Linked DNA regions of Frankia alni ACN14a. The protein of the gene in region 2 interacts with the protein of the main gene of each other region in a pairwise test. Links are inferred from orthologs where the notes say so. Each region holds a gene or a part of one and is shown on either strand. Other genes may lie near its edges.

Region 1 (6,003 bases), 190 kb from region 2 along the record:
CGCAGGCCGGCCGGCGAACCGGCCGCGGAACCGGCCGAAGAATCGGTTGACGAACCGGCCGAAGAATCGTTCCGCGAGCCGGTCGACGAGGCAGGAGCCGAGCTGCTCGCCTACCGCAGCCGGGTACGCGACGGGTTCCTCCGGCTCGCCCAGGGGGAACCCGCGCGCTACCTCACCGTCGACGCGAATCGCCCCCGGGAGGAGATTCACGCCGAGATCCGCGCCGTCGTCGCCAGCCGGGTGGAGCGCCGGGCCGTGCCCCTGGGCGTCTGAGCCGGGCGGCGGGCGGGGCATGATGAGCCCGTGACGGTCTGGGAGACGCTGGTCGGCCAGGAGGCGGTCGTCGCGACGCTGCGTGCGGCCGCGGTGGCGGCCTCCCCCGGCCTCCGCGCGGGCGCGGGCGGTGGTGGCGGCTCGGCCGGGGTTCGCTCGGGCATGACCCACTCGTGGTTGTTCACCGGCCCGTCCGGCGCGGGGCGGCAGGAGGCGGCGCGTGCGTTCGCCGCCGGGCTGAACTGCGAGCGGGAGCCGCCCGGCTGCGGGGAGTGCACCGGCTGCCACACGGTGCTCACCGATACCGCCACCGACCTGCGCACCGTCACGCCGGAGGGGCTCTCGCTCGGCGTCAAGGACGTCCGCGCCCTGGTCCGGGACGCCGCCAGCGCCCCCACCGCCGGCCGCTGGCGGATCCTGCTGCTCACCGATGCCGACCGGCTCACCGAAGCCGCGGCGAACGCGCTGCTCAAGGCGTTGGAGGAGCCGGCGGAACGCGCCGTGTTCCTCCTGTGCGCGCCGTCGATCGAGGATGTGCTTCCCACCATCCGCTCCCGCTGCCGGACGGTCGCGCTGCGACTGCCCTCCGCTGCGGACGTGCGCGACATGCTGCTGCGGGAGGGGATCGACGAGCAGCTGGCGCAGACGGCCGCCCGGGCCTCGCAGGGGCACCTCGCGCTGGCCCGCCGCCTCGCCACCGACGAGGCCGCCAGGGCCCACCGGGCGGCGGTCCTGCGCATCCCTGGCCGCCTGGGGCGCGTCGGGGACTGCCTGGCCGCCGCCGCCGACCTCGTGGGCGCCGCGAACGCCGATGCGGAGGCCGCGAACGCCGAGCGGGACGAGGTCGAGACGGAGGCGCTGAAGACGGCCCTCGGCGTCGGTGCGACCGCCACCGGCGGGAAGTCGAGATCCGCGCGGGCGCCGAAGGCGGGCGCCAAGGCACGCTCGATGGTCGTGCGGGGCGCGGCCGGAGCGCTCAAGGAGCTGGAGCGGAACCAGAAGAGCCGCGGGCGGCGCACCATCCTCGACTCCCTCGACCGGGCCCTGGTCGACCTCGCCGGCCTCTACCGCGACGTGCTCGCCGAGCAGCTCGGCGCGCCGGTCGATCCGATCCATGCCGACCACGCGGTCGAGGCCGCGGGCCTCGCGGCGGCCTCGACCCCGGAGCAGACGCTGCGGCGGCTGGAGGCCGTGCTCGCGACCCGGGCAGCCCTCGCCGACAACCCGGGCCTCGTCCCGCTGCTCGCCGTGGAGTCCCTGACCCTCGCCCTGCGCGACGGCTGACGGCGGCCGCGTCCGCCCGGCGCGGTGCCGCCGGTGGGGTCGGAATGGCCGAAACGGGCGGCCAAGCCGCACCTGGCGGCATACTGTGACGTGCGACGCAGATCACGCTGGCGGGCGACTCCGGCACGCCCCGCCCGACCCGGCGCTGCCGCGCATCGGGCCCGCCTCCCACGCGGGCCCATCGTTGCGGCCGGCCAGCCGGCCCGCGGGCCAGGGAAGGTGACGGGCCGGATGCCGATGATGTGCGCGGTGGCGTTCTCCCCCCGCGGGAAGCTTTACTACGCCGATCCGGGTGCCCACACCCCCCGGGTCGGCGACCAGGTCCTCGTGCCCACCGACGACGGTCCCGAGGTCGCCACCTGCATGTGGGCACCACAGTGGATCTCCGAGGACATCGGCGGCCTGCCCGTGCTGGCGGGGCTGGCGCAGGCGGCAGACGTGCAGCGGGCCGAGCTGTCCCGACGCCGGCGGGCCCGGGCTCGGGTCGCCGCCCGGCGGCTGGCGCGGGAGCACAACCTGCCGATGAAGATCGTCGGTGTCGACCATGTGCCGGACACCGGCGGATACACGATCTACTTCAGCGCGGAGGGCCGGATCGACTTCCGGGAGCTGGTCCGCGACCTGAACCGGACGCTGGCCGCGCGGGTGCGGCTGCGGCAGTTGTCGGCCCGGGACAGCGCCCGGGTGCAGGGCGGGATCGGCTCGTGCGGGCGTGACCTGTGCTGCGCGACGTTCCTCACCGACTTCGAGCCGGTGAGCCTGCGCATGGCCCGCGACCAGAACCTGGCTCTCAACCCGATGCGGATCAGCGGCGCCTGCGGACGGCTGATGTGCTGCCTGCGCTACGAGCACCCGCTCTACGAGGAGTTCGCCGCGGCTGTGCCCGCCGTCGGGGAACGAGCCTGCACTCCCCAGGGCGAGGGCCGGGTCGTCCGGCATGACGTGCCCCGTCAGCAGGCTGTCGTGGTGCTCGACGGCGGCGGGCGGACCTCCTGCGACCGGGCCGACGTCTGCCCGTCCCGGCAGGCGCACGAGGCCGCCTACGCCCCGCCGAGCCCAGCCCCGCCGAGCCCAGCAGCCCCGCCGAGCCCAGCCGCGCCGAGTCTCGAGCCCCGCCCGGAGCCCGACCCCGCGCCCGTCGACGCCGACCAGCCCGGCGATATCCAGCCCGGCGATGTCCAGGCGCGCGATGTCCAGGCCGCCCCCGACCAGACCGGCGTTCACCAGGCCGGCGACGACCAGATCACCGCCGGCCACGAGAGCGGGGCACACCGGGGCACCGACCGCCGCGGCCCGGCGGGCGAGGCGCCGGCACAGGGCGGACCGGCGCACGACGGCGGGACAGGCGGCGATTCGGAGCGCGCCCGTCGGCGCTCCCGGCACCGCCACCGGCCCTGACCGGTCGTCTCGGTCAGCCCGACCCCGCGCGCCGCCGTTGCCCGCGGCTCACGGGTCGAAGCGGTAGCCCATCCCGCGCAGGGTGGTCACCAGCCGCCGCTGCGGTGGGCGGCCCTCCACCTTGGTGCGCACGCGCCGGACGTGTTCGGTGACGGTGGCGGGGTCCTGGAAGCGGGTACCCCAGACCTGCTCGAGCAGCTCCTCGCGGCTGAACACCCGTCGGGGGTGGCGCGCGAGGAAGGCCAGCAGCTCGTACTCGCGCGCGGTCAGGTCGATCCGCTCACCGGCGACGGCGACCTCGCGGGCGCGCAGGTCGATGGACACGTCGCCGTACACGAGCGGATCGTTGCCGTCCCCGGTGCGCTGGGGCGGCGGCTCGGCGGGCCGGCGGCGTAGCCGGGCCCGCACCCGCGCGACCAGCTCCCGCAGCGAGTAGGGCTTCACGACGTAGTCGTCGGCGCCCAGCTCCAGGCCGACCACCCGGTCGACCTCCTCGGCTCGCCCGGTGAGCATGATCACCGGCACCTCGCTCGTCTGGCGTAGGCGGCTCAGCACGGCGAAGCCGTCCATCCGCGGCATCGCGACGTCCAGGACGACCAGATCGATCTCGGTCGTCTGGAACAGCCGGAGGGCAGCTTCGCCGTCCGCCGCCTCCAGCACGCGATAGCCGAATCGTTCGAGGCTGCGCGCAAGTGCCACGCGAGATGCCTCATCGTCCTCAGCGACGAGGAGCGAGGCTCCTCGTGTCGCCGCTGCAGGTGCAGCGTCCCCGGCCCCGGTCATGAAGCGAAACCCTACGCATCCTCATCGGAACAACTGCAACCGGGGTAGCGGTTTACGTCGTTCGACGGGCCAGGAGCCGAAAATTGTGACAAGATCCGGATTACCCGCAAACCGATTGTCACGTCCGTGGCCGCCTTCCTGGGTGCCCATGACAGCCTGATGGGGTGGGATCGCCGGATCGTTCTCTTTCCCGGCACCCCGGCCTCGCCGGATCGGCGCGACGGTGGGCCGGAATCCCGCTCCGGCCACGAGTCCAGGCCGGGCAGGCGGTGGCCGCGGCACCGCGCGGCGCGCAGCCGGCCGAGTACCCGCGGTCGGCACCGCGCGGGCATCTGGCATACTCGACCCGGGCCAGTGCGATCCTGGCCGATCGCCGGAGTAGCTCAGTGGCAGAGCAATCGCCTCGTAAGCGATAGGTCGCGGGTTCAATCCCCGCCTCCGGCTCACTCCCTCGGCACGGCCCCTCACCCGCACGGTGCGGTGCCGTGCGGTGCCGCGCGGTGCGACAGGCGGGCACGCTCGAGGCGGCGTGGGCGGCATCCACGGGTATCACAATCGGCCGCATGACCGCGGACGGCACGATCCCCTCGTACGGCGTGCGTAACCGGGTGGAGCGCGCCGGGCCGGCGATCCGGGCCGCGCTCGACCCCGAGCAGCGCGGCAAGGGCCACCGCAAGACCGGCACGAGGGGCGCCTCGTCATCCACGAAGCCCGCGGGCCCGTGCATGAAGAGGCGCCGCCACCGCGCCGATCGGCTGATCACGCAGACCTGGGCTCGGCCTCCTGCTCGTGCCCGTCCACCCCGGCGCCCTCCGCGTCGCGCAGCCGCTTGATCGAGGCGAGAATCTCCCGCTCGGCCTCCTTGCGGTCCACCCAGGAGGCGCCCTCGACCGACTTGCCGGGCTCCAGGTCCTTGTAGACCTCGAAGAAGTGCTGGATCTCCAGCCGGTCGAACTCCGGCAGGTGCCGCAGATCCCGCAGGTGCTCCTGGCGGACGTCGGCGACCGGGACGCACAGGACCTTGTCGTCCGGGCCCTTCTCGTCGGTCATCTCGAACATGCCGATCGTCCGGCACCGCACCAGGCAGCCCGGGAACGTCGGCTCCTCCAGCAGGACCAGCGCATCCAGCGGATCCCCGTCCCGCCCGAGGGTGCCCTCGATGAACCCGTAGTCCGACGGGTAGTGGGTGGAGGTGAACAGCATCCGGTCCAGCCGAATGCGCCCGGTGTGGTGATCCATCTCGTACTTGTTGCGCTGACCCTTGGGGATCTCGATGGTCACATCGAACTCAAGGTCCACTCCGCTCCCTGTCTCCTTCATGCTCAGGCCGGCCCGGTCCGCGCCGGTCGGCCACCACGTGTGAACTCACTCGTCGGTCTCCGGCGGATGCCGGGGGTCGCCTGCTCCGGCGGCTGCCGGGGCAGCGCGGCCGGGTGCCGCGCGCCGCGGCCACGCGCCGGGACACGCGCCGGAACACCTGACGGACACGGCGAAGTGTCGCGGACGACGACCGCCGCCCTCCCAGTGTCCCGGAAGCCACCCCCTGCCCGAGCCACCCGGTCGGCAACGCCACTGCCCGGGCGTCGCCGCCACCGCCGCCCCACGGCCGGTGCCGCCGGGCCACGTCCGCCTCCCCGTGCCCACCGACCTCGTGCCGCCGGGCGACGGCGCCGCGGTGCGGACCATCACGGAACACGGACGACGAACCCGGACGACGAGCGGGGTCCGCCTCGCAGGCAGATGTTCCCCCACCGGCCGCCGCGACCCGCCACGCAGGCGGGAAAGCTCACCGGACGACGAACGGACGGACCCTCCCGCGGGTCATGTGGACCGACCCGGGTCGGCGCACGGCTCGCGGCATACGGTGACACAGCGGCAGGCGACATGCCACCTGGGACGCCCACGCCCGGACGACCGCACATCCGATCCCCGGCGGCCAGGCCCGGCGTTGCGACGCCCGCCGGGGGCCCGCGCCTGCCGGGGCAGGCGGCACCGTCGGCGGAACGCACCCGCCTTGCGTAGTGTCCGGCAGGTGACGTCAGCCGCGCCGGTCGCTCGGACAGGGGCGCTCACCGCCCTCGTCAGCGCCCTTCTCGCCGGCTCCCTGTCCACCGGTCCCGGCGCCGACCGACCCGTACCGCCGGTCTCCGGGTCGGGCCGGGCGGGGGCCGCGGTCCTCGCAGGTCTGGACCCGGCCGCGCCCGCGCCCCAGCCCGCGTCGGTCGCCGCCCGCCTTGCCGGGCCGCTCGGCGACCCCGTCCTCGC
Region 2 (7,759 bases):
GCCGCCCACGCCGAGGAGAACATGGCCGGCGCGCTGGGCGCGGCGGCAGCCGACCCCGGCGGCGTGCTGATGGCCGCGGTGCGCTCCGCGAGCGGCGACCGGGTGCACTCGCTGACCGCGTTCGGCGGCCCGGCCATGGTGATGGTGCTCAGGGCCCGCCGTCGGGTGCTCGGGGTGCTCGCCCTCGGCCGCCCGGAGGGCAGCGCGTTCGCCGCCGACGAGATTGATCTGCTCGCCGACCTGGCCCGCCGGGCCGCGTTCGCCATCGACAACGCCCGCCTCTATAGCCGCCAGGTGGAGCTCGCCGGCACGTTGCAGGCCGGGCTGCGCCCACCGGACCTGCCGATGATCGAGGGCCTCGACCTCGGCTCCGCCTACGGCGCCGCGAAGTCGGCCGGTCTGGACGTCGGCGGGGACTTCTTCGACCTGCTGTGGGGGCCGCTGGGCTGGACGATCGCCATCGGCGACGTCTGCGGCAAGGGCGCCGAGGCCGCGACGGTCACCGGGGTGGCCCGCGCCGTCCTGCGGCTGCTCACCGGGCGCGGCACCGATCTCGGCGAGGTCCTGCTCGAGCTGAACCGGACACTGCGCGACGCCGCCTCCTCGAACCCCAACGGTCAGGGCCGGTTCTGCACCCTGGCCGCGGCGTCGATCGCGGGCCCCGCGAGCCTGCTCGGCGCGTCCCCGGCCGGGGACGCGCAGGCCGCCGGGATCCGCCTGCGGCTGTTCCTCGCCGGGCACCCCCAGCCGGTGGTGCTGCATGCCGACGGGCACGCCTCGCTCGTCGGCCGGCCCGGCACCCTGCTCGGCGTGCTCGACGACGACGAGGTCTCCTTCCCCGCGATCGACGTCACCCTCGGCCCCGGCGAGTCGCTGGTCTTCTACACCGACGGGGTGATCGAGGCCCGCGACGGTCGCGACCTGCTCGGCGAGGAGCGGCTGCTGGCGGCGGTCGCCGGGTGCGCGGGGCTGTCGGCGCAGGGCATCGCCGACCGGGTGCTCGCCGCGGCCGAGCGCTTCGCGGGCGGCAACCTGCGCGACGACGTCGCGATCCTGGTCGCGCGGGTACCCGGCTGACCGGCCCCGTCGGTCCCGGGTGGTGGCGACGGCCGTCACGCTCAGTCCGCGCCGCCCGCCGGCCGGCGGGCCATCACCGCAGGTCCGCCGGCTACGGCAAGATCGAATGCCGAGTGGGCATCGCCCCAAGGGGTGCGATCCGGATTCCGAGGCTTCAATCGGCTCTGAGCGGGTACACGATGAGCGATGTCCTCGTTGTTCAGGCTTGGTGGTAGATGAGCGCGTCTTCGGTTCCGATGGACGTGGTTCGGCAGGCGACCTCGCGTTGCCCACCCGCGACCCACATACTCGCCGAGCTTCCGTATCTGCCCTCGGCCGTTCCCCAGGCCCGGCGGGTCCTGCGGGAGGGCATGCGGATGGCGCACCTCCCCGAGGACGTCCGCAGCACCGCCGAGCTGCTCGTCAGCGAGCTCGTGACGAACGCCGTCAAGTACGGCGAGCCGCCGTTGTGGCTGCTCATCGAGATGCGCCCCGGGCTGATCCACGCCTCCGTCTCGGACACCTCGACCGTCCTGCCGCAGCGGCGCACGGCCGCGCCGGACGCCGAGGGCGGCCGCGGCCTGCTCGTCCTCGACGCCCTCGCCGGTAGCTGGGGAACGGTCATGGCGGAGTCGGGCAAGTACCTCTGGTTCGACCTGCCGGTGCCGCACGAACCCGCCACCGCCGGCGACGGCGAGGCCACGGCGACGGCCTCCCGCGACGGCGACCGCACCCCGGCGTCCGCCGCCGCAGCGGACCCGGCGGCTTCCGCCCAGGTCGCCACGAGGCCTCTCCCGGCGGAGGAGCGTCGCGACGGACCCGCCTCGCCGTCCACACCACCGCCGTCAACACCACCGCCCTCCACGCTGGCGCCGTCCACACCACCGCCGGACAGGGCTGCGCCCCCCGCCGCGCCGCGGGCCGCCCTGGTCCCGTCCGGCCTGCGCGCCGACACACCGACGGCGATCCCCACGACCTCGACCGCCTCCGCCACCTCCCAGCGGCGGTCCCGCCCCGGTTCGGGCAGGGTCCGGGCGGCCAGCTCCGGGCCGGGCGCCCCCCGGCCGGACGACGACCAGCCCAACTCCAGGATCATCACCCGGCTGCTCTGAGGCCCCGGGTCAGCCGCACCCGCGAAGCGCCCGGGCTCTGGCCCAAAATGGACCTACAGTACAGCGATGACAGCACCGGAAATCGACCTCGTAGTCATCTACTGCGCGGACCTCGCCGCGTGCCGTGACTTCTACCAGAGACTCGGGCTCACGTTCCGACAAGAATCCCACGGCAATGGGCCGGAGCATTTCTCGACGACCCTGGCCGGCGGAACGGTGGTGGAGCTCTACCCGGCGGCGGCCGCCCGGAGGACCGATCACCTTCGCCTCGGCCTCACCGTCCGGCAGGACGCTACAAGACCCCGGATTCCGCTCGGCCGACACGTAATCCGGGATCCGGAGGGGCGCGCGGTCGATGTTCGCGTAGTGTGAGGAGTTACGATTTCTGTCCAGAACGCCCTGGACGAGAACGGGCCGTACGGCTCTTCGGATCGAGCCTGAACTCCTCGGTCACTGCTACTTTTCTCGAAGCTGCCTGGCCCGCGGCCCGTACTCCTGGAGCACTTGGGCGGCCGTGGGCGGACCCCCGGCAATCATCCGACGCCGCTCGGCAGCCAGGGCGGCACGCTCCGCCCGAAGGCTCTGCGCCACCGTCTCGTCCGACTCCTCAGCCAGCAAACTGGAGATCCTGGCGGTCAGGGCACCCAGGATCCACTCCGCAACCTCAAGATCGATACCTTGGTCGAACGTCCGCGCTGGCAGAGCATCGCCCAGCAGAGAACGCCGCCGCTTTACCGGTTCGGTCATCAGGGTCCTCCCAACGTCTACAAGTAGACGGTAACATCGGTTCGCGCCGTACGGAGGCAGGGCGCAGGCTTTCCCGGGGCACGGAAGCACCTGACGTTTTTTGCTCGGTCGACGCCACCTCCACCGGTCTAAACCGATGCGCCCTCCACTGCGGTCCCTTCGGCGAGATGCCGTCGAAGGGGAAACCGCTACCGTCTCGGCGCAGAGGCAGAACCGACCCCGCATCGCGAGCCGGCCTCTGCGGCCGGCGGCCGGCGGCCGGTCAAGTGTCGCACGAGCAGGGAGGCTTCATGAAGTGGCGGGTTCATCAGGAACGGACCGTCTTCCAGACGCACTGGGTCACCCTCGCCTTCCTCGACGTGGAGCAGCCGGACGGGCAGCGGGCGGAGTATCACGTGGTCCGGCTGCGCAATGTCGCCATCACGGCGCTGCTGGACGAGTCGCGGCGGGTGCTCATGCTGTGGCGGCACCGGTTCGTCACCGACACCTGGGGCTGGGAACTGCCGATGGGTCTGGTGGAGGACGGCGAGGAACCCGTCGACGCCGCCGCCCGGGAGCTGGAGGAGGAGACCGGCTGGCGTCCGGGGCCGCTGCGGCCCCTGATCTACGCGCAGCCCGCGAACGGCATCACCGACGCGCAGCACTTCGTGTTCCGGGCGGACACCGCCACGTTCACCGGACCGCCCACGGAGCTCAACGAGTCGGATCGCGTCGAATGGATACCGCTCGACGAGATCGGCGAGCTCATCCGCCATCGGAAGATCGTCAGCAGCGCAACTCTCGTCGGCGTCATGGCCTTCTCCTCGACGGCGGGTGAACGCCCGGATCAGGCGTCCCGTGGGCCGCGATCCACCGATTCCCCGAGCACCACGCGGGCGGGCCGGGGATGGCCGAGGAAATCCGCCAGGGCGAACTCGTAGCCGTAGGCGCCGGCCATCGGGAAGACGACGACGTCCCCGGGCCGCACCGGGCCGACGGTGATGTCGCGCGCGAGCGTGTCCTCCGGCGTGCACAGCTCGCCCACCACGGTCACCGGCCGCCCGGCCGTGTCAACACCCTTGTCCTCGGCCGCGGTCGATGTGGGCCCGGCGACGACCGCGAAGTTGTGCACGATCTCCCAGGAGGTCGGCAGGGCGAAATGGTGGATGCCACCGCGCAGCACGACGAAGTCGGTCCCGTAGGAGCGTTTGACGTCGATCACCTCGGCGGCGTACCAGCCGCAGTCGGCCACGAGCAGCCGGCCCGGCTCGATGATCATGCGGACGCCGGGTGGGACCGGCAACCGCGCGAGCCCCTCCCCGAACCGGTCCAGGTCGAAGGGGCGTTCGCCGCGCCGGTCCGGCTCGAACGGCACGCCGAGGCCCCCGCCCACGTCGACCACCCGCAGGTCGATCCCGGCGTCGGCGGCCGTGCGTTCGGCGAACTCGAGGCACCAGCGGACGTAGTCCAGGTGGGCGGCGGCATCGAGGTTGCCGGACACCGCGTGGACGTGGAAGCCAGCCACGTCCAGATGGGGCAGACGCCTCGCCAGGTCCAGCACGGCCGGCACCTCCGACTCGGGGACCCCGAACGCGCTCGGACGCCCGCCCATCTGGAGGGAGCCCGCGAGGGCGACCCTGGCAGGATTCACCCGCACCGCCACGGTGACCCGCCGCCCGAACCGCGCCGCGACCGCCTCCAGCCGCCGAAGCTCGCCTGGGCTCTCGACGTTGACGATCGACACGCCGGCCTCGACCAGCGCGGTCAACAGGGTGCTCGACTTCGCCGGGCCGGACGCGACCAGGTAGGGCGATCGGGCGGGGGCAACCCGGCCGTAGGCAGCCAGGGCCAGGCGCGTCTCTCCCACCGACGAGACCTCGAAACCGTCCACCCCGCCGTGCCCGCAGACACGCGGATCAGGCCCGCCACTCGCGCCGGGTCCGACACTCGGATCAGGCCCGCCGCCCGCGCCGGGTCCGTGGGCCCGGATGTCCGCGAGCTGAATGTCCGCAGGCGTGCCGGCAGCGGCTGCGCCCCGCAGCAGCGCGTCGAGGACCGGCGGGAAGCCGTTGGCCTTCACCGCAAAGCAGAGTTCGGCCCAGCCGGGCAGGCAGCCACGCAGCGCGGCGGCGTTGCGCGCGGCGACGGTCGGGTCGTAGAGGTAGGCGCTGAACTCGGCCGCCCCCGCCGGTCGATCGCGCACCGCCGCGAGCACCGCGAGGGGCAGGCGACCCGCGGGCAGCGCGTGCAGCGGAGCCGCCGACGGCGGCAGGTCCATCCGAGCCTCCTCCCCGAGGCCCGGTCATCGCCCGATCGGACCACCGCGCCGCTTCCAGCCTGGCGAATGCGGCGCATTCCGCGCAATAAAATCCCGAATGCGTGCACAACCCCTGCGTCCACCCGCCCCGGCGACGACGGCCCCGGCGGCCCGGGCGCAGGTGTGATCCCGCCCGCATGGGCGGGGCGGAAACGGGCCGTGCGCCGAGAGTGCGGCCATGTCCCAGGACAGCCGCGATCACGCCCAGGCGGAGACTCCACCGTCAGGTGTGCGCTCGGACACTGCCCGAATGGAGGGGACCCAAGCCGGGGAAGGCCCCGGGAGCAGCAATTCCGCGACGATGCCGGGCATCCAGGCGGACCATGGAGGGACCCGCCGATGGTGCCAGACGCGACCGTATCCTTGCGCGGAGCAACAGCTCCTCGCGCAGTTAGGTTAGGCTTCCCTGAACACGGTCCGCTCGAAAGGGAGTCGCCCGCGATGACGATTTCCGCTCGAAACGGCATCAGCGCCAGCATCGACCCGATCCCCCCGGCGTGGGATCCCGCCGCCATCCTGGCGCGGCAGCGCGAGCGGGAGTCGTCCGCGCGGACCTACGCGCGCACCCTCCCGATCGTGCCGGTCCGCGCGAACGGTGCCACGGTCGTCGGCGCGGACGGCCGGAGCTACCTGGACTGCCTGTCCGGCGCCGGCACCCTGGCTCTGGGCCACAACCACCCGGACGTGGTCCAGGCGATCACCGCGGCGCTCTCCCGCGGTGCCCCCCTGCACACCCTGGACCTCGCCACCCCCGAGAAGGACGCGTTCACCGAGGAGCTGCGGGCCTGCCTGCCACCGGGGCTCGGCAGCGACGTCAAGCTGCACTTCTGCGGTCCGAGCGGGGCCGACGCGGTGGAGGCGGCGATCAAGCTCGCCCAGACGGCGACCGGAAACCAGACCATGCTCGCGTTCACCGGCGGCTACCACGGCATGACCGCGGGCGCGCTGGCGGTGACCGGCAACGTCGCCGTCAAGAACCCGTTGCCCGCCACGGCCTCGGTTGTCCGGCTGCCCTTTCCCCATCCGTACCGGTGCCCGTTCGGGGTGGGGTCCACGCCCGGCCGCGCCGCCGGTCCGGACGGTGCGGAACTCTCCATCCGCTACATCGAACGGCTGCTGGATGACCCACTCGGCGGGGTCACCGATCCGGCCGGGCTGATCGTGGAGGTGGTCCAGGGGGAGGGCGGCGTGGTCGCGGCGCCGGACGGCTGGCTGCGGGCCCTCCGGGAGATCACCCGTCGGCGCGGCATCCCGCTCATCCTCGACGAGGTACAGACCGGGGTGGGGCGGACGGGGCGGTTCTGGGCCGCGCAGCACAGCGGGATCACGCCCGACATCCTCGTGATGTCCAAGGCGATCGGCGGTGGCCTGCCGATGGCCGTGATCGCCTACCGGGCCGAGCTGGACGTCTGGACGCCCGGCGCGCACACCGGCACCTTCCGCGGCAACCAGCTCGCGATGGTCGCCGGCCGTGCCACCCTGCGGCGGGTGCGCCAGGACGGGCTCGACGAGCGCGCCGCCCGCCTGGGCTCCCGGCTGCTGGCCGGCCTCGAGGATCTCGCCCGCGACCGTCCACAGGTGGGCAACGTGCGCGGCCGGGGGCTCATGCTCGGCGCCGAACTGGTCGATCCGACCATGGAGGCCGACGCGGTCGGCGCGCATCCGGCCGACCCCCGGCTCGCCGCCCTGGTCCGGGCCGAATGCCTCCGCCGCGGGCTGATCATCGAGCTCGGCGGGCGGCACGGGGCGGTCATCCGGCTCCTGCCACCCCTGATCATCGGCGAGGAGGAGATCGAGCGCGTCCTGGCGATCCTTGCCGACGCCACCGATGCGGCCGTGCGGCGGCTCACCGCCGACGCCGCCGGGCGCCCGACCACGTGAGCGAAGCGCCGCAACCCGGGCGGGGCCTGAACGAGCTCGTCGGGCTGACCCTCGCGGCGCTGGCCGAGGGCCGGCGTCGGCGCGGCGGACCGCTGCCCGCCGGGGGGCCCGTGCGGGTGCGTGCGGCGATCCACGCCGCTCTCGGCGTATCGCCCGATCGCACCAGCCTGCTCACCCGCACCGGTATCGGATCGACAGCCGCGATCACCGGGCTGGTGGAGGCCCTCGCGGCGGGGTCGGTGGACCCGGCGGACCCGTGGTGCGCCGCCCATCTGCACTGCCCCCCGCTGCCCGTGGCGGTCGCGGCCGATCTCGCCGTGAGCGCCCTCAACCCGTCCCTGGATTCCTGGGATCAGGCCCCGGCCGCAACCACGATCGAGACCGAGGTCGTCGCCGCGCTCGCCGCGCTGGCCGGCTTCGACCCGACGCGGGCCACCGGCACGATTACCACCGGTGGCACCGAGTCCAACCTCATGGGCCTGCTTCTCGCCCGGGATGCCGCCCACGCGGACGCCGCGGGGACGGGGCCGAGCGGGCGGCTGCGGGTGTTCCGCTCGGCCGCCGCGCACCTGTCGGTGGACCGTGCCGCCGCCGTGCTGGGTCTCGACGACCCGCCGGTGGCCGTCATCCCCACCGACGGCCAGGACCGGATGCGGCTCGACCTGCT

What was found. The genes of interacting proteins can lie anywhere in the genome.
Region 1: the proteins of FRAAL_RS28015 (region 2) and FRAAL_RS28725 interact in binary tests that used the Escherichia coli proteins (3 or more experiments, as listed by UniProt). The link is inferred for Frankia alni ACN14a from one-to-one orthologs.

Annotation. Positions count from the first base shown.
Region 1 is NC_008278.1:7,163,533-7,169,535, forward strand. What follows is about bases 1,872-4,861. They hold FRAAL_RS28725 (response regulator transcription factor), read right to left. Parts: upstream 3,739-4,861; coding sequence 3,004-3,738; downstream 1,872-3,003. Other genes in these bases: FRAAL_RS28720 (PSP1 domain-containing protein), read left to right, coding at 1,872-2,955; FRAAL_RS28735 (inorganic diphosphatase), read right to left, coding at 4,498-4,861. Outside these bases: tmk (dTMP kinase), read left to right, coding at 1-273; FRAAL_RS28715 (DNA polymerase III subunit delta'), read left to right, coding at 304-1,557; more of FRAAL_RS28720, read left to right, coding at 1,789-1,871; more of FRAAL_RS28735, read right to left, coding at 4,862-5,037; dacB (D-alanyl-D-alanine carboxypeptidase/D-alanyl-D-alanine endopeptidase), read left to right, coding at 5,771-6,003. UniProt on the Escherichia coli protein: Response regulator member of the two-component regulatory system CpxA/CpxR which responds to envelope stress response by activating expression of downstream genes including cpxP, degP, dsbA and ppiA.
Region 2 is NC_008278.1:6,970,556-6,978,314, forward strand. What follows is about bases 2,958-5,940. They hold FRAAL_RS28015 (type III PLP-dependent enzyme domain-containing protein), read right to left. Parts: upstream 5,173-5,940; coding sequence 3,742-5,172; downstream 2,958-3,741. Other genes in these bases: FRAAL_RS28010 (NUDIX hydrolase), read left to right, coding at 3,206-3,835; FRAAL_RS28020 (diaminobutyrate--2-oxoglutarate transaminase family protein), read left to right, coding at 5,653-5,940. Outside these bases: FRAAL_RS27990 (SpoIIE family protein phosphatase), read left to right, coding at 1-1,077; FRAAL_RS27995 (ATP-binding protein), read left to right, coding at 1,293-2,168; FRAAL_RS28000 (VOC family protein), read left to right, coding at 2,235-2,540; FRAAL_RS28005 (hypothetical protein), read right to left, coding at 2,625-2,915; more of FRAAL_RS28020, read left to right, coding at 5,941-7,092; FRAAL_RS28025 (pyridoxal phosphate-dependent decarboxylase family protein), read left to right, coding at 7,089-7,759. UniProt on the Escherichia coli protein: Specifically catalyzes the decarboxylation of meso-diaminopimelate (meso-DAP) to L-lysine. Is not active against the DD- or LL-isomers of diaminopimelate.